2 regions of the Pseudoalteromonas sp. NCIMB 1079 genome follow, and region 2 is predicted to be linked to the other one. Evidence: riboswitches for the same ligand, from Rfam matches in the RefSeq annotation. Region 2 holds a riboswitch; the other holds the start of a gene.
The links. Region 2 has a riboswitch for cobalamin ahead of ABX891_RS14170 (TonB-dependent receptor domain-containing protein). Riboswitches for the same ligand answer to the same signal wherever they lie in the genome.

Region 1 (10,941 bases), 2.1 Mb from region 2:
CTGCGTCGGAAGTAGTGCCTTGCACCATTAAGGTTTTCATGGAATTACACCCTTCGCTTTCTAAAAAACAATAAACTCAAAAAGAACACGCTACCAATAGCAGCGGTTATAACACCTACGGGCAATTCTTGGTTTTTTAGCAATGAGCGCGAAAGTACATCAACCCACACCATAAATGTACCGCCCACTAAGCTGGTTACTAGCAATCCCGCGATGGTGCCTTGGGAGATAAAAAAGCGCACAATGTGCGGTACCATTAATCCTACAAACCCAATACCACCACACATAGCCACCAACACAGCGGTAATTAATGAGCTCAAAACCAGCATAAGTACTCTAAAACGCTGGACCCTAACACCTAATGTAATTGCGCTTTCATCGCCCAGTAACATAGCATTGAGCTGCCTTCTAAAGCTCAGCATTACAAACGTACACAATGTAATTACCAATAAAGGCAACCAAAGCGTTGCCCACTGCGCACGTGCAAAGCTGCCCAGTGTCCAAAATAAAATAGCGGCTACCGCCTGAGGGTCGCTCCAATAAAGCAACAAGCTGGTAAATGCACTAAATAAAAACGACAGAGCAACGCCAGCTAATAACATTGATTCTACCTGTGCACTTTGCTGCCTACCTGCAATAAGAATTAATAAACTCATAGCGAGTAAGCTACCTAATAACGCTGCTGCCGATAACATAAAACCTGCGCTAATGCCTGCTAATGCCATAAGTAACACCACCCCAAATGAGGCGCCCGACGATATACCAAATAAGTAAGGGTCGGCTAGGGGGTTGCGCGTTACCGTTTGTAAAATAAGCCCCGCAATTGCTAAGCCAGAGCCTGCTAAAAAGGCGAGTAATGTGCGTGGCATTCTTAGTTCAAAAATAATACGCGTATTAAAAGACGCCTCATTTGAGAGTAAAAAACTATTAAATACATCTTGAAGTGAGGTCTCTGCTGCACCAAAACTAAGTGCTGCAAATAAGCTAAATAAAGCAGCTGCAGCACTGATGAATAGCGCAAGTGAGTGGCGAGTATTAACTGCGCTCATATTATTCGTAACCATAAAAGTAAGTGATATGAGGGATGCTATTTCCCGACTTCGATATTTGCGGGTGATTATTTACTTGGGCGCAGACACCAAAAACGTCGCCTAGCATGTTTTCGGTTAATACCTCACTTGGCGTGCCTGAATGCGTAATTTCACCATTTTTAATAACCACTAGTTCATCGCACATTGCAGAAGCTAAGTTTAAATCGTGAAACGATGCAAACACCGTTACACCCAACGATTTAGCAAGCTCCATTACCTGTATTTGGTATTTAACATCTAAATGGCTAGTTGGTTCGTCCATTATTAACAACTGAGGTTGCTGGACTATGGCGCGGGCTATCAAGGCACGTTGCTTTTCACCACCCGAAAGTGACTCAAAGCTTTGATCGCTATGATCTGCCAACCCTACAGTGTTGATAGCTTGGGTAATTTTTTGTTTATCAATGTTAGTTACCGAGCTAAATAGCGATTTATGAGGCGTTAGCCCAAGCGCAATAACATCAAATACGCTTAAGTTAAATTGCGACGGGGTTTCTTGCAAAACAACCGCTACTTTTTTTGCGTACTCATCGCTTTTTAGCTGCCAAATATCGGTGTTGTTAAACTCTACAACGCCATCACTGGGTTTATTAAAACGATATAAACAACGCAATAAGCTCGATTTACCTGCGCCATTAGGTCCAATTAAACCAACAAATTTACCTGTGGTTATTTTAAGGTTTATTTTTTTGAGGATCGTTTTATTGCCAATACCCCACGATACGTTTTTAACGTTTAGTAATGGTATATTTAATGGCGTTTGAGTGTGCAATAGTCAGTCCTAGACGGGATTAAACTCACTAAAAATGCGATAAAAATACTAATGCACTACAAGAAAAAATGAGTAAACCCGCTCGTTAAAAGAATTCATACCAATTGTATTAAATTAGTGATTTATTATAGCGACAAATAAATAGCTTAATAACAAGGCGGAAATTATGACATATACTTTTTCTATATAAATAATTTTTAACGAAGTTAGTAAGTTATATAATTCGCTAGAAAGATCATGTTTTTAATAAAATTGGTATTATACCATTTGTATCTGACTTAAAGCTTTGCGCTAATTACAGTTGCGGGAACAGTCGAGGACTCGCACCTCATTCCAAATGAAGCTCTATTATGGGCGGCTAAGTAAATAATTTAAAGCAAAAAAAACCGCACTCAAAAGAGCGCGATTAAAAGGGAGTGTTTTAACTAATTTAGCGAATAGTTAAAACTTGTATTCCATACCTAAGCCTACGTAGTCTTGGTCAACGTTGTTGTCCATATCGAAGCTTGAGTAAAAGCCAAATACTTTAATGTTTTTATTTAATTTGTGATCAAGACCAACTGATATTGCTGACTTATCGTCGCTGTCGTCAAAGTCCATGTCTTGGTATTGTACTTTAAATGTGTTGTTACCCATGCTGTAAGCCGCATTTAATAGATAACCATCCGCTTCTGCGCTGCCGTCAACTTTTTCTTGTGTTTGGTACATTGCACCTAACTTAAAGTTTTCAACTTTACCTTGGATTGATGCGCGTACTACATCGTAGCCATTTACTTCACTATCGGCTGCGATAGAGGCATATACTGCGCTCTTTTTAAGTGCCACGTCACCGTAAGTAACCGCCATTGAGTAACCGTTATCAGCGTCTACATCATCTTCAGCTACAAAAGTAGCAAGTACTTTAAAACCTTCGTATGAGTTTGATGAATAACTAACAGTATTCCCTAAACGGTTTTCACCTTTAAATACATTTTTAATATCGCCTTCAAGGTCGTTAAACAAGTCTAACTTACCTTGAGATTGTTTAAGCGCAGTATCGTTACGACCAATAACCACTTGGCCAAACGCACCTTTTAAACCAACGTATTGGTTACGCGCAGAAATATTGTCGTCGTTATCGCCTTTTGAATCAGCATCAGACACATCAACTTGAAACTCAAACTTATATACCGCTTCTAAACTATCATTTATTTTTTCAGAACCTTTAACACCAAGACGAGATGCATTACTTTTTATCTCAGTAAAAGACCCTTCGCCGTCATCAGATGATTGCACTGTTACATTCGCTTTACCGTAAATGTCTACATCGGCAAGTGCATTAAAAGATAAACCACTTAATAGTGCTAAGCATAAGCTCGATTTTACAAATTTCATGTTATTTCCTTGGATAATCACAAAAGACTAATTTTTAAAACTGCTGCATTTTGTCACCACTAAATGACAGTAATATTACAATGGAAATATTAATGTCTTTTTTTATTAATAAAAATGCATTAAATTTGAAATCAAAATAACATGAAAGCCTAATAAACGGCCGAACTTACTTACTTTTCTTTAATGACAAGCTTGGGGTCATTTGCGATAGTAAATTAACTAAGGTTTCTATTAACTCTTTTTGCTCGTTGTCTCTGTGATACGCTATAAACACGTCTCGCGAGGTATTTTCTACATCTTTAACATGAAACAGTTCACCTTTTTCTAAATGCCCTTCTACCAATACTTGAGGTATAAATGCACTGCCGCCACATTGCAGTATTAAATCAAGTGCAATACGTCCTGTGCTGGTTCTAAAATAAGGCGGTGTTTTACCGGTAAACTGACGCGCATGCCAAAGTGAGAAAGTAGTTCCCCAATCAACATATACATACTGATTATCAAAAAAGTTTTCGTTCGTTGCAGTGTCGTATCCGCTTACGGGAATGATTGGCAACTCACAGATTCGCTCTACCACTAGCTCGTCTACTTTTGGTGGATCAAACAATATTGCCAAATCAAGCGTGCGTTCTAATAACAGCCGAGTGCTTTCTTGTTGTGCTTTAACTTCTGCGACTAATGACACGCCCGGCATCGCCGATACAATATTTGTTATACCAAACTGTAAAAAAGCATCCCAAATATTAGGCGTTCCTGCTAAGCTAATTTGCTTATGCATATTATCGGCAAGCGCAACATCCACTTTGGCGCGTTGCATGCCCGTAATAATCATTTGTGCATGGGGTAATAAGCGCTCGCCAGGTGCTGTAAGTTGAATGTTATTACGCTGGCGAATAAACAAATTAACACCAAGCCCTTGCTCTAATTGGCGAATTCTAAAGCTCACTGCAGACTGCGTAATATAAAGGTTTTCGGCCGCTTTACCAAAGTGACGCGTACGCACTACCTCAACGAATGTTTTTAATAAATCGATATCCAATTTTTTATCCTCACGATAAAAATAATTTGTTTAATAAATTGCCAAACTTGCATCATACTCCAGCTAATTACTAAGGTATGAGGATAAAGCTATGAGCAATAACATTTCATTACTACGCCAAGCATTTGTTAGCCAACGTCAATTTTATGATGATCAAAACTTTCCACGAGGCTTTAGCCGCAGCGGAAACTTCACCTTATTAGAAGCCAGCATACTTGAACAACACGGAGTTGTTTTAAAAGGCTTATACAGTAAAACAATTGAGCCGCAAAACGAACACCAAGAACAGTTTGTAGCAGTCGTAACTGGCTCACAAGAACCTACCAACCCAATCGAACGAGCTTGGGTAAAATACTTAAAACTAACGACCTGCAAAACTAAGTTTCATACTTTATTTGGACGCTCAAAAATGTCGAGCCCGGCACCGATTAGCCAAGAGTATTATTCAGAAGCGGATAATCTGTAAGTACTTAAGTTATTTGCTTTTTTGCGTTTTAACAGTTACAACTTGTATAAGCAAATATTTTTGCAAAATATATATAGGGTTGTTCCGTGACGCGAAAAATACTAATAGTTGAAGATACACCTGCCATGGCGCGAGTGCAAAAGCACATCGCGCTTAAGGCTGGTTATGAAGTTGATATAGCTGAGTCATTAGCGCAAACAAAAGAGCTTATAAGTAAAAATAGCTATTTTTGCGCTGTAGTTGACTTCATATTACCTGATGCCCCATCTGGTGAAGCTGTACCTTGTACTATTAATGCAGACATTCCAACTATTGTAATGACGGGCAATATTGATAAAAAAACTCGCGACACTGTAGAAAAATACCCAATCATCGATTACATCATTAAAGAAAATAAACAAGCTTATCAGTACCTCGAAAAACAGTTACAGCGCCTGCCTCGTAACGAAAATGTAAAAGTACTCGTTGTTGACGACTCTAAATCGACCCGACGATACATTTGTAGTTTATTAGTGCGCCATAAGTATCAAATTATTGAAGCGCAAGACGGACAAGAAGCGTTAAACCTCCTTGAAGCTTCACCTGATATTTCAGTTATTATTACTGATAATGAAATGCCCAACATGAATGGCGATGAACTATGTAGCGAGATTCGCCGCTTATATAGCAATGATGAAAAGGCTATTATTGGTATTTCGGGTTCTGACTCTGTAGGGCTTTCTAGCTTATTTTTAAAAAATGGCGCAAACGATTATTTGCATAAACCTTTTAATAGCGAAGAGTTTTACTGCAGGCTTAGTCAAAACGTCGATATGTTAGAACTTATAGCCACCATAAGGCGACAAGCCAACACGGATTATTTAACTAATTTACCAAATCGTCGTTACTTTTTTGAAGAAGCTGAAAAATCATTAAAGCAAATAAAACATACTAAAGGTGACGGTGCTTTAGCTATGCTTGATATTGATCACTTTAAATCAATTAACGATACATACGGGCACGATGTTGGCGACGAAGTATTAAAAGGGCTCTCTATTTGCTTCAGTAAATACTTTAAAAAGCACTTAGTAGCGCGCTTAGGTGGTGAAGAGTTTGCAGTTTATTTTATAGATGTAGATAAACAAGAAGCCCTTAAACGCCTTGAAGGCTTTAGGTATTTTATAGAAATGAATAGCCAAGAGTTTAGTAAAGCTAAAATAAAATTCACCATTTCTATTGGCTTTGCAAACGGGCCTGTTTATCAAATTGATGAACTTTTAAAACAGGCCGACTTAAAGCTTTACGACGCTAAAGAATCTGGTCGTAATAAAGTAGTTAGTTAACCATTTTATTAGTTAATTATACTTCTGCGGCTGTAATAGCCGCCCTTTTACGTTTGCGTGATTGATGGTAAGAGTCCCAACTAAAAATAGCCAGTGCACTCCAAATACATGCAAATGTTACTACACGCTCTGCATCAAACACTTCACCATAAAACACCACAGCTAGTATAAACATTAAGCTTGGCCCAATGTATTGAAAAAAGCCAAGTGTAGTATATTGCAAACGCTTAGCGGCGCCGGTAAAACAAAGCAGTGGTAATGTAGTTACAATACCTGCACTAATCAGTAGTACATTAGTATGCCAATCGTTAGCTGCTAAGCTTGAAGTCGGTGTTGGCACCATTAACCACCAATAAATAAGTGCGACAGGCAGTAATATAAGTGCTTCGAGTAAAATGCCAGGTAAGGCTTCAACGGGTAGTTTTTTACGTAATAAGCCATAAAGTGCAAATGATATAGCCAGTGAAAAGGCAACTACCGGAAACGAGCCAAAACTAATTAGCTGCAGCACTACACCGCTAAAGGCAAGGGCTACTGCTACGCCTTGGAACTTACGCAGGCGTTCGCCTAAAAAAAGCATACCCAGTAATACATTTAAAAGAGGATTTATGTAATAGCCCAAGCTTGCATCAAGCATGTGGTTATTATTTATAGCCCATATAAATAAACCCCAATTAAACCCAAGCAGTGCAGAGGTTATAACAAGCATAAGCAAAAGCTTAGGTTGAACGATAATGCGTTTAATTTTACCCCAATACCGTAAAACACTTACTACCAATACTAAAAACACAACCGACCAAATAACCCGATGCATTAAAATTTCAAAAGCAGAAACATGCTGAATCAACTTAAAGTATATTGGCGCAAGGCCCCACATTAGAAAAGCAAGACAAGCAAAAATAGCACCTTTACGCTGCTCAGTATCAATCGACATAATAAACACTTAGTGATTTAAAAGGCCGCTAGTTTACTTGCCATACGCGTTTTATCCAACTAAATACGTACCGGTTCCAAAAGCAATTTGAACAGACTGTTCGTTATGTAATTCCATTCTGCATACACATACTTTATTACCTGAACGAATAAGTGTTGCGCTGGCAGTAAAGCTCTCTCCTTTACCAGGGCGCAAATAATCAGTACGTAAGTCGATAGTCCCAAGCGTGGCTAATTTTGTTTGCACACTTGTGATATCTAAATCGGTGAGTTTATCAATTACACTTGCTGCAGCGAGCATACCGCCTACATTATCAAGTACGGCTGAAATAACACCACCATGGAGTATTTTTTGCGCAGGATTACCAATTAGTACATCCTGCCACGGGAACGTAATTTTGGCCTGTTCAGGGCTTAACGACTCAACCGATATTTGTAAAAACTGGTTAAACGGCATGCCATTTACAAATAACGCGCCCACTTGTTCAATTAACATTTCTTTATTCATTATTATTCTCTATGTCAAAACAGGTAAGATGAGTAAAACATACATAGTGTAAAACTACGAGACTCCACTTAAATAATTTATCAAGTAACTCAGCTAAAGACATCTCACTAAAAAACCACTAAAATACCCGCCAATGAATACATCAACTCCACCTTCTAGCACCCTTGTGCGTAAACCCGAAACTGTCCTCAAACAAGTGTTTGGCTACAGTGAATTTCGCGACGGTCAAAAAGCAGTTATTGATGCTGCTATTAACGGCCAAGACTCGCTTGTATTGCTTCCTACTGGCGGCGGAAAATCGGTGTGCTACCAAATCCCTGCTTTAGTACTCGAAGGCGTAACTATTGTTATATCTCCGCTTATATCGCTAATGCAAGATCAGGTAACGCAACTGCAAGCTCTTGGGGTAAAAGCCGCTTACGTTAATAACAGCTTAGCACGAGAAGAACAGCAATTGGTGTATCAACAGCTTCATCAGGGGCAAATTAAGCTCTTATATGTGGCGCCTGAAAAAGTATTACAACGCGAATTTTTAGAGCGCTTATCGCATTTAAATGTGAGTTTATTTGCCATTGACGAAGCGCACTGTGTGTCGCATTGGGGCCATGACTTTAGACCTCACTACTTTCGCTTAAACGAATTAAAGCAACGTTTTGCACATGTCCCAATGATGGCATTAACCGCCACCGCTGATAAAGCCACACGGTTTGATATAGTTGAGCAATTAAAACTACAACAGCCTTATATTCATACTGGCAGCTTTGATCGCCCCAATATTCGTTACACCATAGAAGAAAAATTTAAACCTATGGTGCAATTGCTTCGCTACCTAAAGGAGCAAAAAAGCCAAAGCGGTATTATTTATTGCACCAGCCGTAAACGCGTAGACGACATTGCTGAAAAGCTTGCAGATGCTGGACTAAACGCTGCAGCTTATCATGCTGGTATGAGTAACGAGCAACGGCAATTTGTACAAACCGGGTTTGCCCGTGACGATATACAAATAGTGGTCGCAACCGTTGCTTTTGGCATGGGCATAAACAAGCCTAATGTGCGTTTTGTACTGCATTACGATATTCCAAAAAGTATAGAGTCGTACTATCAAGAAACTGGTCGAGCTGGGCGAGATGGACTTGCCGCAGAAGCTATAATGTATTTTGACCCAGCTGATATAGGTCGCGTAAGGCGCTTTTTTGAAGACATAGACGACGAACAACGCCGCCGCGTAGAAGAACAACGCTTTAACGCAATGGCAAGCTTTGCCGAAGCGCAAACATGTCGTCGTCAAATATTACTTAACTATTTTAGTGAATATCAACGCGAACCTTGTGGCAACTGCGATATTTGCTTAAATCCGCCAAAAAGCTTTGATGGTACGTTAGTCGCCCAGCAAGCACTTTCGTGTGTGTACAGAGCGGGACAACGTTTTGGACTTGGTTATATTGTTGAATTACTTCGCGGTGCAAACACGAGCCGCATCCGCGATAATAATCATCATGAGTTAAGTACTTACGGCATAGGTAAAGATAAAAGCAGTGAGTTTTGGCTCAGTATTTTACGCCAACTTATTCATCAAGGCTTACTTAGCCAAGATATAACACAAGGTGCGTCACTTAGATTAACAGAAGCCGCGCGTGTAATTTTAAAAGGTGAATACGCACTGCAATTAGCCGAGCCACGCCTGCAAGCCAAACACGTTTATCAAGATAAGTTAGCGCAATTTAATTACGACAAAAAACTCTTTGCTCGCCTGCGCGCACTTCGTAAAGAACTTGCTGATGCCGACGATGTGCCACCTTACGTGGTATTTAATGATAAAACGTTAGCCGAAATGGCGCAGCTTATGCCAACAAACGACAGTGAATTTTTAAAGGTCTCTGGTGTTGGTTTTACTAAGTTAAATAAGTACGGCGGCGAATTTTTAACGGCAATTCGACATTACCTAGCTACTAATTAAGAGCATTATGACCCAAATAGAATATGACCATACACACAAATGTATTTTGATTAATCCCATTGAGCTACCAAACGATGAAGACTTTGAGCTGTGGAGTACATTATTTTTACACTCAGACGAAGTAACACTCAATGAGTACTCTGCAGGCGCCGATCGCCACCAAGTTCGCTTTACCTATAATCATCAAACCTTTAATTTAAACTATGAGCATTACAGCCAAAGCATCTGGATTAATGCCGAAGGTCATGAAGCTGAGCACTTATTAGCCGCTTTAGCATTTTATTTAAGCTAGCTTTTAATGCCTAGCGCATAGGTCGCTGTAAACCAGCTGGTTATTAACAAAAGTGAATATGAGTAACAATTAATTAATTTCAAAATCCATACCTTTTACTTACATTATAATAACAATGATGTAAGCTGATATTACGATAGTCATTTGCTACGTAGCAGTAAGAGGTTTAATGGTGAGCAAGAAATGGATAGCACAATGTTGTATTAGTTTAACGGTTTTAAGCTTTTATGTGCCTAATACGTTCGCACAACAATCTTCAATGAAAACTGATAACTGCCTTGTAGAACAGACAGATTTAAGCACAAATAAAAACCTACGCCGAGAAGTTCAAGACAAAACAACCCTCACGCACAGTAATAGTAACGCTAAAATAGCCTCAATAAAGCTCAAGCAACTTAATGTATTTAATACTGAGCTTGAAGAGGAAAATAATGCTTTATTCCGTTTTGCTAATCGCGCTCACATTCAAACAGAGCCCGATGTCATTAATAACCTTTTATTATTCTCCCCAGGTGACAAGTACGACGCTAAAAAGCTCGCAGAATCTGAGCGTTTACTTCGTAAAGAAAGCTACTTATATGATGCACAAATTAGTGCTACCGAAAACTGCGACGGCGACGTTAATGTAGAAGTGGTTACCCGTGATTTATGGACACTTTTACCTGAAGTGAACTTTAGTCGAAGCGGTGGAGAAAACAAATCGAGTATAGGCTTTAGAGAATCTAACCTGCTTGGGTGGGGTAAGCGCCTTTCTTTTTCGCGCACCACTGACAGCGATCGCAGCGGTTACTTATTTGTTTACGACGATCCTAATATTTTATCTACTCGCTACCGAGGCCGTTTAGAATACGCCGATAACAGCGACGGCAAGCGCCATTTGCTTGAGCTAACCTATCCATTTTACGCAATTGACACCCCCTTTAGTTACGGTATTTTAAGCTATTCTGAGCAGAGCGAAGAGTCACTATATAAACGCGGCGAAGAGTTTAGCGAATTTGATCAAACTACCGATTTAAACCGTGTATTTATAGGACACTCTAAAGCGCTTAATAATAATTGGACCCAGCGACTAACGTTAGGCTATACCGATGAGCAACATACCTTTGAAGCTATAGACACTACATTTGCACCACTTGCCGATGACAGAAGCTTAAGTTATCCCTTTATAAGCGGCCATTGGTTTGAAG
Region 2 (10,941 bases):
ACTCGCCAGAGACACTGAGCTAAAACAAGCTTACATTGATTTTCAGTTAGAGTTATTAGAGCAAGTTCGTAAAATTATTCTAGGTCTTCGCGATAGTGAAATGATTGCTATTGATGAGCAAGATGTTATTGATTTAGCCCATACACTAAAGTTAACTGTTAGCTTTTGGACGCCTTATATTAAGGCTCGTAGGCCAAGCGGTACCCTTGCTGAGCAAGATATATATCACGGTATTTTAAAAGTACTTACATTATTTAGAGCGTACAGTACCGATAAAAGTATCGATAAAATGAACCTGCTACGCGAAAAGTACACCGAGTTAGCACAACAAGCCTTAGGGGCTGTGACCCTTCAGGATTAAAATTTGTTCAACCTAGGGGCGATTAAATCGCGATGCGAGATTTGTAATCTGGTGGGCTCGGTAACTGCTCCTGCGTTACCTTACTGACTACATCTATGTAGGCAACAAAGAGTTAATTGCCCTAAGACAGAATCCTTCGAGCAGCGTATGTTTAGCATTTATGCTACGTTATCGCCTATTTATAGGGAATAACCACGCTACATAGGCTCTGCCTTGCTAAAATACCAAACACACTGCTGCAAATTTAACCTCGAAAGATAAACAGGCCCTCGCGGTTGCTTAGTCGATAATTATTGGTTGTTTCCTAGACGCTGAATTTTTTGCTATAATCGCGCGTCAAATGCCTGGGAGCGCGAATTCCCGCAGTCTAAGAGTGAACTATGCTTAAATTTATCGTCAAACTACATCCTGAAATAGCCATCAAAAGCCGTTCGGTCCGTAAACGCTTTACTAAAGTGTTAGAAAATAACATTAAAATTGTATTGCGACGTCTTGACGAAAAAGTACAAGTAAGAAATAACTGGGATAATATTTCAGTTGTTACAAAGCTTGAAGATGCACAAGTTCGCCTTGATTTTATCGACAGCCTTAAACGCATACCTGGTATCGTTCAGTTTATTGAAGTAACTGAGACGCAATTTGAAACTCTCGATGATATCTATCAAAAAACAATAGCGTTAGTGGGTCATACAATTGTGGGAAAAACTTTTTGTGTGCGTGCTAAGCGTATAGGCCAACACGACTTTACCTCGACTGATTTAGAGCGTTATGTTGGTGGTGGGCTAAATCAACATATTGAAGGCGCAAGCGTTAAGCTTAGCCGTCCAGAAGTAACAATACGCTTAGAAGTAAAAGACGATAAAGCTTACATTGTTTCGCAAACGCATTTTGGTATGGCGGGCTTTCCACTACCAACGCAAGAAGACGTGCTTTCACTTATGTCGGGTGGTTTTGACTCTGGCGTAGCAAGTTACCAAATGATTCGTAAAGGCGCACGTACGCACTTTTTATTCTTTAATCTAGGTGGCGCAGCGCACGAGATTGGTGTTAAGCAAGCGAGCTATTTTTTATGGAAAAAATACAGCTCAACACATAAAGTTAAATTTATAACAGTTGATTTTGAACCTGTTGTTGCTGAAATTCTAGAAAACGTTGAAAACAGCCAAATGGGTGTTGTACTTAAACGTATGATGATGCGAGCAGGAAGTGTAGTGGCTGAAAAGTTGAACATTCAGGCGCTTGTCACTGGTGAAAGTATTGGCCAAGTATCTAGTCAAACATTAGCGAACTTAAGCGTGATTGACCGTGTTACTGAAACGCTTATTTTACGCCCGCTAATTCAAAATGATAAACAAGAAATTATTAATCTTGCTCGCCAAATTGGTACAGCTGAAATGGCTGAAACGATGCCTGAATATTGTGGTGTTATTTCTAAAAAACCGACAGTTAAAGCCAAAATTGAAGTAATAGAAGCCGAAGAAGAAAAGTTCGATTTTGATGTGCTAGATACCGTAGTAAATAACGCGCGCATAATGGATGTACGCGATATTGACGTAGAAGCCAAGCAAGAGCTAAAAGAGGCAGAGTCGGTTGCTGATTTACCTGCAGGCTCTGTAGTAATTGATATTCGCTCACCAGAAGAAGAAGAAGCTGCACCGCTTGCAATCGATGGTGTTGAAGTGGTGCATTTGCCGTTCTTCCGTTTGGCTACTAAGTTTGGTGATTTACCAAAAGACACTGACTACTATTTATATTGTGACAGAGGCGTAATGAGCCAACTACAGGCACTTATGCTGCACGAACAGGGCTTCGAAACGGTAAAAGTTTATCGCCCGTAAAGTTAAAAGCTTATATAAGCGTGGTTTATACCACGCTTTTTTTTGCCTGAATTTTGACTAACAACTCATCGTTGTAAGGCGTTGGAATACTGTGAAGTTTACCTTGTTGGCTAATATAGCCACATATAGCTGATATTTCAGTTTCTCTATTGTGAGCTATATCTTGCTGCATTGATGAGTAATTATTTGCGGTTAACTCCATTATTTTATAAGCGATATTGAGCGCTTTAATTAATGGGATATTAAGCCCTTGAGCCTTTGCAATATTGCATGCTTCAGTGAGTGCATTAAAAATTATTGTATTGTACTTAGGTGCACGTAGTTCGCCATTTTTTACATTACTTAAAGCGCTTAATGGATTAATGGCAATATTGACGAGTAGCTTTTCAAAACGAAGCTGCTGAATGTTATTAGTAAACTTTAGGTTGGGTATTACTTTAAAAATATCAGCTATTGGCGCACTATTTTGAAGTGCAAGCTCATTACAGCCACCAATAACGCTTTGTCCTTCACCTGTGTGTTGCACAATATATTGGTTTGATTTAAAGCCCGCTATGCTTGTCGTTAAAAAGTAGAGTGCTTGATGGGTGTTTAGCTGGTTATTTATCTCATCAACGTTGCCCATTCCATTATGCGAAAGTACAACAGAGCAATGTGTCGGTAAAAATGGCTTTATTTGAGAAAACGCATCAAGCACTTGAAAAGCTTTAACGGTAAATAAAATCACATCAAATTCAGTTGCTTTATCTAACTGATTTAATGAAATAAATTTTGCGTTAATTTTTTTTGATGCACCCTTAGCTCTGCTGTAAAAGCGGGTGTTTGTTGGGTTTTTACGAGTTAAAACACTGATATTATGCGATGCGCTCAAAAAGTGGCTCAGCAACAAGCCAATAGCGCCATCGCCAACGATTAAAATATTAGCCATGTGGGTTCTTTTTTCGAGGTGTAAAAATTACTCTAAGTAAAAAGTAGCTTGCAGCACCTGCAAAATCAGCAAAAAAATCACCAAGTGATGCTTGCCTATAAGGAAGTGCGTCTTGCATTATTTCTATCGAGGCGCCATAGCCTGCTAATAAGAGTATTTGAGCATATAAAGGAAGCTTAAAAGCCTTATCCATTATTATGGCTAATATAAAAAAAATCCCAAAATGGGCGACTTTATCAACATGAGGGAATAAATTTACAACGCCACCTTTTATTTCTTTAGCAAATAAAAAGGTGAAAGCCACTATGCTGATTAAAAAAACTGCTTGATAAACACGCCTTGTCACGACAAATCCTAAAATCGCTTAAAAAAGAGGCGCAAGTATATCAAATTAATTTAGTATCGCACCTGAACAAGATGCAGAAAAATGTAAAGATTTATAATTTTAGCGTTATAATTGCCACATAAAATTAAGATTAAATAGTTAGGAGTATACTAATGCCTTCATTTGATATTGTATCTGAAGTAGAAATGAACGAAGCTAAAAATGCGGTTGATAACGCAAACCGTGAACTAGAGACTCGCTTTGATTTTAGAGGCGTTGATGCATCTATTGAGCTAAACGATAAAACAATTAAGCTTAAAGCAGAAGCTGACTCTCAAGTTATGCAGTTGTTCGATATTTTAGCGGGAAAAATTTCAAAGCGCGGTATGGATGTAGCTAGTTTAGAACTTCAAGATATTAGCCGTGCAGGAAAAAATGTATTTCGTAACGTTGGGTTAAAGCAAGGTATCGAAAAAGACATGGCCAAAAAAGTGGTTAAAGCCATTAAAGATTCAAAAGTTAAAGTACAAGCCGCTATTCAAGGCGAAGAAGTGCGTGTGACAGGTAAAAAACGTGACGATCTTCAAGAGGCTATGCAAGTAGTGCGCAGCGCTGAGCTAGGTCAGCCTTTTCAGTTTAAAAACTTTCGTGACTAAAGTGCACCTGCTAGACCCTAGCTAACGAGTGTGTTGAATGTATTAATAAAAGCTAAACAGTAATGTTTGGCTTTTTTCTGTGAGGTTATTTTTCGTATTTATCATAGGTAAATCTAGCTTTAGCTATATAGACGTCCATTGACATTTGTAAACAAAATACTCACAATAGCGACATATTTTCAAGGTGCTTGCTAGCCACTTCATGTAATGATTTTTTTAGCAGGATAATCGGGAAGTTGGTGCGTTTTCATGATGACTACAAGCCCAACACTGCCCCCGCAACGGTAAAGTATTGCATATTTTGATGTGCTTACTGAGTCCGGAGACCGGCCTTGATGCTATCTTACTTACTTAAATCTTTGCGGTGGGCAAAGGTAGGGGACATCATGTTAAACAAAACAACTTTAGGCGTTGCTATTTCTGCTGCGCTTTCATTTTCTGTGTCTGGCGCAGAGCAATCAATTGAAAAAATAACCGTTACAGCTAATAAATTTGAGCAATCAATCAATGACGTTTTAGCAAGTGTAAATGTTATTGAGCGTGCAGAAATAGAAGCAAGCAACGTACGCGATTTACCCTCTCTTTTAAATACAGTTGTTGGTCTTGATATTGTAAGTAATGGGGGCTTTGGGCAAAAAGCGGATGTATTTGTACGTGGCGCGTCGGCAAAATACACATTGGTTTTGGTGGATGGTGTTAGGATAAGTGATGCGACATCGGGGAGTGTGTCGCTTACTAATATCCCTGTTAATAGCATTGAACGTATCGAAGTTATCAAAGGTGCTCGCGCGGCCATTTATGGTTCAGATGCAATCGCAGGGGTTATTAACATCATTACTCGTGATGCAATTAATAATACCTTATCTGCAACATTTGGTAGCAATAGTTACTCAAACTATCAGCTAGCAGGTGGGGTAGCTAAAGATGCGTTGAGCTTTAAATACAATGCAGGTTATGAAGAAACAGATGGCTTTGATGTTACTGAAAAAGACCCTACTGCTGCAATTACTAAAGATCATGATGATGATGGCTATAGAAATAAAAATATTGGTTTTAACTTAAGCTATCATACTGAAGATTTGGGTCAATTTAGCGCACAAGCACAGTATAGTGAGGGTGAGGGTGAATACGACTCGGCATACTCTAGCGACGCTTATGATTTTGAAAACTATATAGCTAAATTAGGTTGGGAAAAAAGCTCTCAAAATTATAATCAAGGTGTTTCAGTCAGTTTATCGCAAGAAGAAAATGAGCAAACAGGGACTGCAGTAAATACTTTTTATAGTACTGAACGTTTTGAAGCAGAATATCGTGGTCTATATACTTTAACTCAAACACTAGAATTAAGTGGCGGTGTTAATTTATTACAAGAAGATTTATCCGGTTCTACAGCAACTTCATTACATGAAAAACGCGATAATAAAGCATTATTTATTGGTGCTTTTTATGACGATGACATATGGCTTGCTAGTGCTGTTATTAGAACCGATGATTACGATTACCACGGTCGCGCTAATACATACAGCACAGGTGTTGGTTATAAAGCTAATAAATATATTAGTGTTCGTGCAAGTCACGGTACAGCATTTAGAGCACCATCATTGGTGAACGCGTTTGTAACGAATAGCCTCTATTATGTAGGTAACAGCGATATTAAGCCCGAAGAGGCTGTGAATAATGAGCTGGGCATTACGCTTACAACAAAATGGGGTCGTTACGATATTACTATTTTTGATAATAATATTACAAACTTAATTGAAAACCAATATGACGCTAATTTGGGAAAATATGTCCCTTCAAATGTTGCGCGTGTGTCTATGCAAGGGGTTGAAATTAGTGCTGAGTTTAGCGCATTAGGATTTGAACATAACGCTAACTTAAGTTTTTTAGATACAGAAGATGAAACTACGGGTAAAGAGTTAGCGCGTCGTCCATCTGAAGCATTTAATTATACACTTACTAAAAGTTGGGGATATTTTGACGCCAATCTAACCATGCTATATCGCTCATCTCGCGATTCAATTTCATACTACGATACAGAAATTGCAGCGTTTACTGTGTTTAATATTGCTGCTAACTATCAGCTTTTAGATAATCTAGCGCTACATGCACGTATTGAAAACTTAACTGATAAAGAGTACTTCACTGCGGGTATTGGCTTTGCCGCAAGTGGTGAGCTTTTAGGTTACAGCGCACCCAGCAGACAAGTATTTGCTGGGATTAGCTACCAGTTCTAAGTTTATTATTTAGTTATAAAAAATACAAAAGCCCGATAAGTTATCGGGCTTTTTGCATTTTCTGTTTACTTTTAAGTTATACCAACCTGCATAGACCTCTAAACAGTTTAACCGATTAAATCATACGCTAACGTCGTTATAAATTTTTATTTAGAACCACTAGATATAAAATTTTTGCCTAGTTAGAGCGCAATTTTATTATCGTTAAATAGCTTCTATACTTATGCAGATTGGTATTAATCAGCTAAGAACTCTTTAAATACGGTTGCAAACTTATGTAATTTAGGTGCTATTAAAATACTACAGTAACCCTGCTGTGGGTTTTCGTTATAGTAATCTTGATGATAATGCTCTGCTGGATAATACGTAGTGGCAGGGCTGACTTCTGTCACAATTGGCTCACTCACATGGCTTTGCAGTTGAGCTATCATTTCATTGGTTTGCTTTAGTTGAGCTTCATCGTGATAATAAACAACGCTTCTATACTGTGTGCCTATATCGTTACCTTGGCGATTCAATTGTGTTGCATCATGCAAAGTGAAAAACATTGCTAGCAGTGTTTCAAAGCTAACTACAGTCGCGTCAAATTCAATTTTAACAACCTCAGCGTGACCGGTTGTGCCTGAGCATACAGAATCATATGTTGGGTTATTTGTTTCACCGCCGGTGTAGCCAGAGCTTACGGTTAGTACGCCATTTACACGTCTAAATGCAGCATCTATACACCAAAAACAGCCGCCACCAAATGTTGCTACTTGCGTTGTTGAGCTCATAAGTATTCCTAAAATGTATATGGGGTTTAAAGGCGAGCATAAATTGTATGCGCCGCAACAACAAGGTTACGGCGCAATTAAGAGGCTAGATCTCTTCGAAAGGTTTTTCAGCCGCTTGTTTGTCTAATTTTTGCTGTAAAAACTCAGGTGATTGAGTGTTACGTGCAAGTGCATAATATGCAGCAGGTACAACAAAAAGAGTTAGTAGGGTCGATACAATAACCCCAGTAAACACGACTACACCTATCACCATACGGCTTTCAGCGCCCGGGCCTGAAGCAAGTACTAAAGGTACCGAACTCATAACTGTAGTCAGCGAGGTCATAATAATAGGGCGCAAACGCTGAGTTGCTGCTTGCAAAATAGCTTCACTAAATTCAACGCCTTTATCGCGCAGTTGGTTAGTAAATTCTACAATCAAAATACCGTTTTTAGCACTTAGCCCTATGAGCATGACAATACCTATTTGGCTGTAAATATTTAAGGTAAGTCCTGTAGCCCAAAGTCCGAACATAGCGCCCATTAAACCAAGCGGTACGGTAAGCATAATTACAAACGGGTGCATAAAGCTTTCAAACTGCGCAGCAAGTACTAAAAAGGTAACGGTGAGTGCAAGTATAAATACGTAGGTCATCGCTGATGCGCCTTCGTAATAAAGCTGCGATTCACCTTTGTAATCTACTGCGCCATCTATATCGTTTTCCTCAGCGGCTACCTCGTTTAAAAAGTTAAGCGCTTGCTCAAGTGTATAACCGTCGGCTAAGTTGGCGCTTAATGTAATTGCGCGCATACGGTTGTAACGGTTTAAGCGTGAGGCTGTTGCTTCTTCTTTTAAGCTGATAAGGCTATCAAGTGGTACTAGTTCATCGCTTCGTGATTTAAGGTATATATTTGAAATATCAGTAGGGTTGGTGAAATCTTCTTTAGTCCCTTTTAAAATCACATCGTATTCTTCACCGCGGTCAATAAAGGTTGTAACACGGCGCTGGCCAAGCATTGTTTCTAGTGTACGGCCTACATCAGATACCGACACGCCTAAATCGGCGGCTTTGTTTTTATCTATACTGACTAAAAACTGTGGGAAGGTTTCTTTATAATCATGATCGATTCTAACTAAACCAGGGTTTTGCTCAGCACGCTTTATTATACGGTCACGCCAATCGGCAAGTTGTGCATAGTCATTACCCTGCAGCACAAACTCAATTGGGCGAGATGAACCACCACCGCCAATACCACGGCGCATAATGGCAAATGCACGAACATCGGTAACTTCTTGCATTTTACCGCTTATTTCATCCATTACTTCCCACGTTGAGCGTTTGCGTTTATCCCAATCGGCCATACCCACAATCGCAACACCGCCGCTGCCACCCCAACCGGGTACTCGAACAAGTACGCGACTTAGCTCACCTGCTTGCGAATAAGGCATTAGGCGCTCTTCAATTTTAGCCATATTAGCGGCGTTATTTTCGTAACTTGCGCCTTCAGGGCCGCTCATCATAATAAAGAACGTGCCACGGTCTTCTTTTGGTGTTAGCTCAGAAGGAACTTGTAAAAACAACGAGTAACTAACAAAGCCAGCTAATAATAAGCTCACCATTAAGCCCCATTTTCGGGTTATGTTAGTGGAGAGTGAATTACGGTAACTTACTTCAATTTTAGTAAATTGACGGTCCATCCATTGGCTAAATTTATTTGGTTTGTCTGATACTTTAAGTACTTTAGAGCACAAAGCTGGTGCGAGAGTAAGTGCTGTAACACTTGAGAAAAATACGGCAGCACTTACCGCCATAGCAAACTCAGTAAATAATGCACCTATACGGCCATCCATAAATACTAATGGCACAAACACAGATATAAGTACAAGAGTGGTTGCTATTATGGCAAAACCTACTTCACGCGCGCCTCTAAATGCAGCTAGTAACGGCGGCTCACCCAATTCAATACGACGGTGGATATTTTCAAGCATTACAATGGCATCATCTACTACTAAACCAATGGCCAGTACTAAGGCAAGTAAAGTGAGTAAGTTAATTGAGTAGCCCATTGCTAATAAAAACATAAAGCTACCAACAAGTGCAACGGGTACGGTGACCGCTGGAATAAGCGTTGCTCGTATATTGCCTAAAAACAAAAATATAACGAGTACTACTAAACCCATAGAGATTGCTAGTGTGCTGTAAACCTCATTAATAGACTCTTTAATAAATACAGACGAATCGTAGCTGTCTTGGATTGTGGTGCCTTCAGGTAGGTTTCGTTTGATTTTTTCAAGCTCGCTACGTGCGTTATCTACTACGGTAAGTGTGTTTGCTTTAGCTTGTTTTACAATACCTAAGCCAATCATATTACGCCCGTTACCACGGAATAAGCTTTCGTCATCGGCAGCTTCTAAGTGTACATCGGCAACTTCACCTAAACGTACTAAATAGCCTTCATCGCCACGTTTAATTACCAGGTTTTTAAAATCGCGTTGATCTTTATAGCTACGTGCAGTACGTACTGTAAAGTCACGATCTATTGATTCTATTTCACCGGCAGGTAGTTCAACGTTTTCTGTACGAAGTGTATTTTCAATATCGCTTGAAGTAATACCACGAGCAGCCATTGCTTGGCGGTTTAGCCAAATTTTCATTGCGTATTGACGCTCACCACCAATACGTACGTTAGATACGCCGTCTACCACGGCTAAACGGTCAACAATAAAACGCTGCGCGTAATCAGATAACTGTAACGAGTCCATTGTTTCGCTGTTTAATACAAACCATGCGATTGGGCTTTCATCACTATTTGATTTAGACACTTCTGGCGGGCGTACCTGATCAGGCAAACTATCAAGTGCACGTGCTACCCGTTCGCGTACATCGTTAGATGCAGCGTCTATGTCGCGGTTAATATCAAACTCAATAGTAATGTTTGAGCGCCCATTACGGCTCGAAGAGTTAATACTTTTGATGCCTTCAATACCTGAAATTCGATTTTCTATTATTTGCGTTATTTTGGTTTCTATAATTTCGGCAGAAGCACCTGTGTATTCAGTGCTGATATTTACAATGGGTGTTTCAATATCTGGATATTCACGAAGTGGCAGCATAGTAAACGCAACCAGTCCAAAAGTAAGCAGCAGTAAATTAATTACAATGGCAAAAACGGGGCGTTTAACACTAGTATCTGTAATTTTCACGTATTACCCCTTTACGCTTACTTTACTTCCAGAGCGAATTTTTATTAGCCCCTCAGTAACAATTTGCTCGCCATCGTTTAAGCCTTCGTCTATAGCAACCCAGCCATTATTTCTGCCAGCTACATGTACTTCAACTCGATTAGCTATTCCGTCTTGAATTTGAAAAACAAAGTGTTTGTCTTGCAAAGGGATTACGGCTTTTTCAGGTACCATTAATGCCTGGTTGCTGCTTAGCTCAAGTGCTGTATTTAATAACATACCAGGGCGAAGTAATCCTGATTTATTAGCAAAACTTGCTGTTACTTCAACACTGCGTGTAACCGAATCAATACGCGAGCTAATATGCGTTACCTTGCCGTTAAATGTTTGTCCTGGATAGGCATCGTTTTGGGTAAGTACTTTCATGCCCATGTTTAATTGTGCTAAATATTTTTCAGGTACTTTAAAGTCAACTTTAATAATACTAATATCATCAAGTGTTGTGATTATTGTTGTATTACTTACGTAGGCACCTATTGATATTTCACGCTTACCTAACAAACCTGAAAACGGAGCACTAATAGTCATCTCGTTTAATTTAGTTTTAGCGCTTTCTAGTTGGGCCTCTGTTGCATCAACCCGCGATAACTGCTCTTCAAG

Region 1: another riboswitch for cobalamin. It lies ahead of ABX891_RS04520 (ABC transporter ATP-binding protein); the one in region 2 lies ahead of ABX891_RS14170 (TonB-dependent receptor domain-containing protein).

What each region holds. Positions count from the first base shown of each region.
Region 1 is NZ_JBEWZA010000001.1:963,540-974,480, reverse strand. It holds gene ABX891_RS04530 (cobyric acid synthase) at 1-40, opposite strand, end outside; gene ABX891_RS04525 (FecCD family ABC transporter permease) at 45-1,049, opposite strand; gene ABX891_RS04520 (ABC transporter ATP-binding protein) at 1,051-1,863, opposite strand; cobalamin riboswitch at 2,111-2,262, opposite strand; gene ABX891_RS04515 (porin) at 2,305-3,237, opposite strand; gene ABX891_RS04510 (LysR family transcriptional regulator) at 3,404-4,276, opposite strand; gene ABX891_RS04505 (MaoP family protein) at 4,368-4,742, shown strand; gene ABX891_RS04500 (response regulator) at 4,829-6,064, shown strand; gene rarD (EamA family transporter RarD) at 6,081-6,998, opposite strand; gene ABX891_RS04490 (thioesterase family protein) at 7,050-7,505, opposite strand; gene recQ (DNA helicase RecQ) at 7,639-9,462, shown strand; gene ABX891_RS04480 (DUF3630 family protein) at 9,470-9,754, shown strand; gene ABX891_RS04475 (BamA/TamA family outer membrane protein) at 9,924-10,941, shown strand, end outside.
Region 2 is NZ_JBEWZA010000001.1:3,046,692-3,057,632, reverse strand. It holds gene ABX891_RS14195 (TetR/AcrR family transcriptional regulator) at 1-361, shown strand, start outside; gene thiI (tRNA uracil 4-sulfurtransferase ThiI) at 742-2,199, shown strand; gene ABX891_RS14185 (ketopantoate reductase family protein) at 2,225-3,127, opposite strand; gene ABX891_RS14180 (VanZ family protein) at 3,120-3,473, opposite strand; gene ABX891_RS14175 (YajQ family cyclic di-GMP-binding protein) at 3,626-4,108, shown strand; cobalamin riboswitch at 4,274-4,457, shown strand; gene ABX891_RS14170 (TonB-dependent receptor domain-containing protein) at 4,495-6,345, shown strand; gene msrA (peptide-methionine (S)-S-oxide reductase MsrA) at 6,582-7,118, opposite strand; gene ABX891_RS14160 (efflux RND transporter permease subunit) at 7,204-10,302, opposite strand; gene ABX891_RS14155 (efflux RND transporter periplasmic adaptor subunit) at 10,306-10,941, opposite strand, start outside.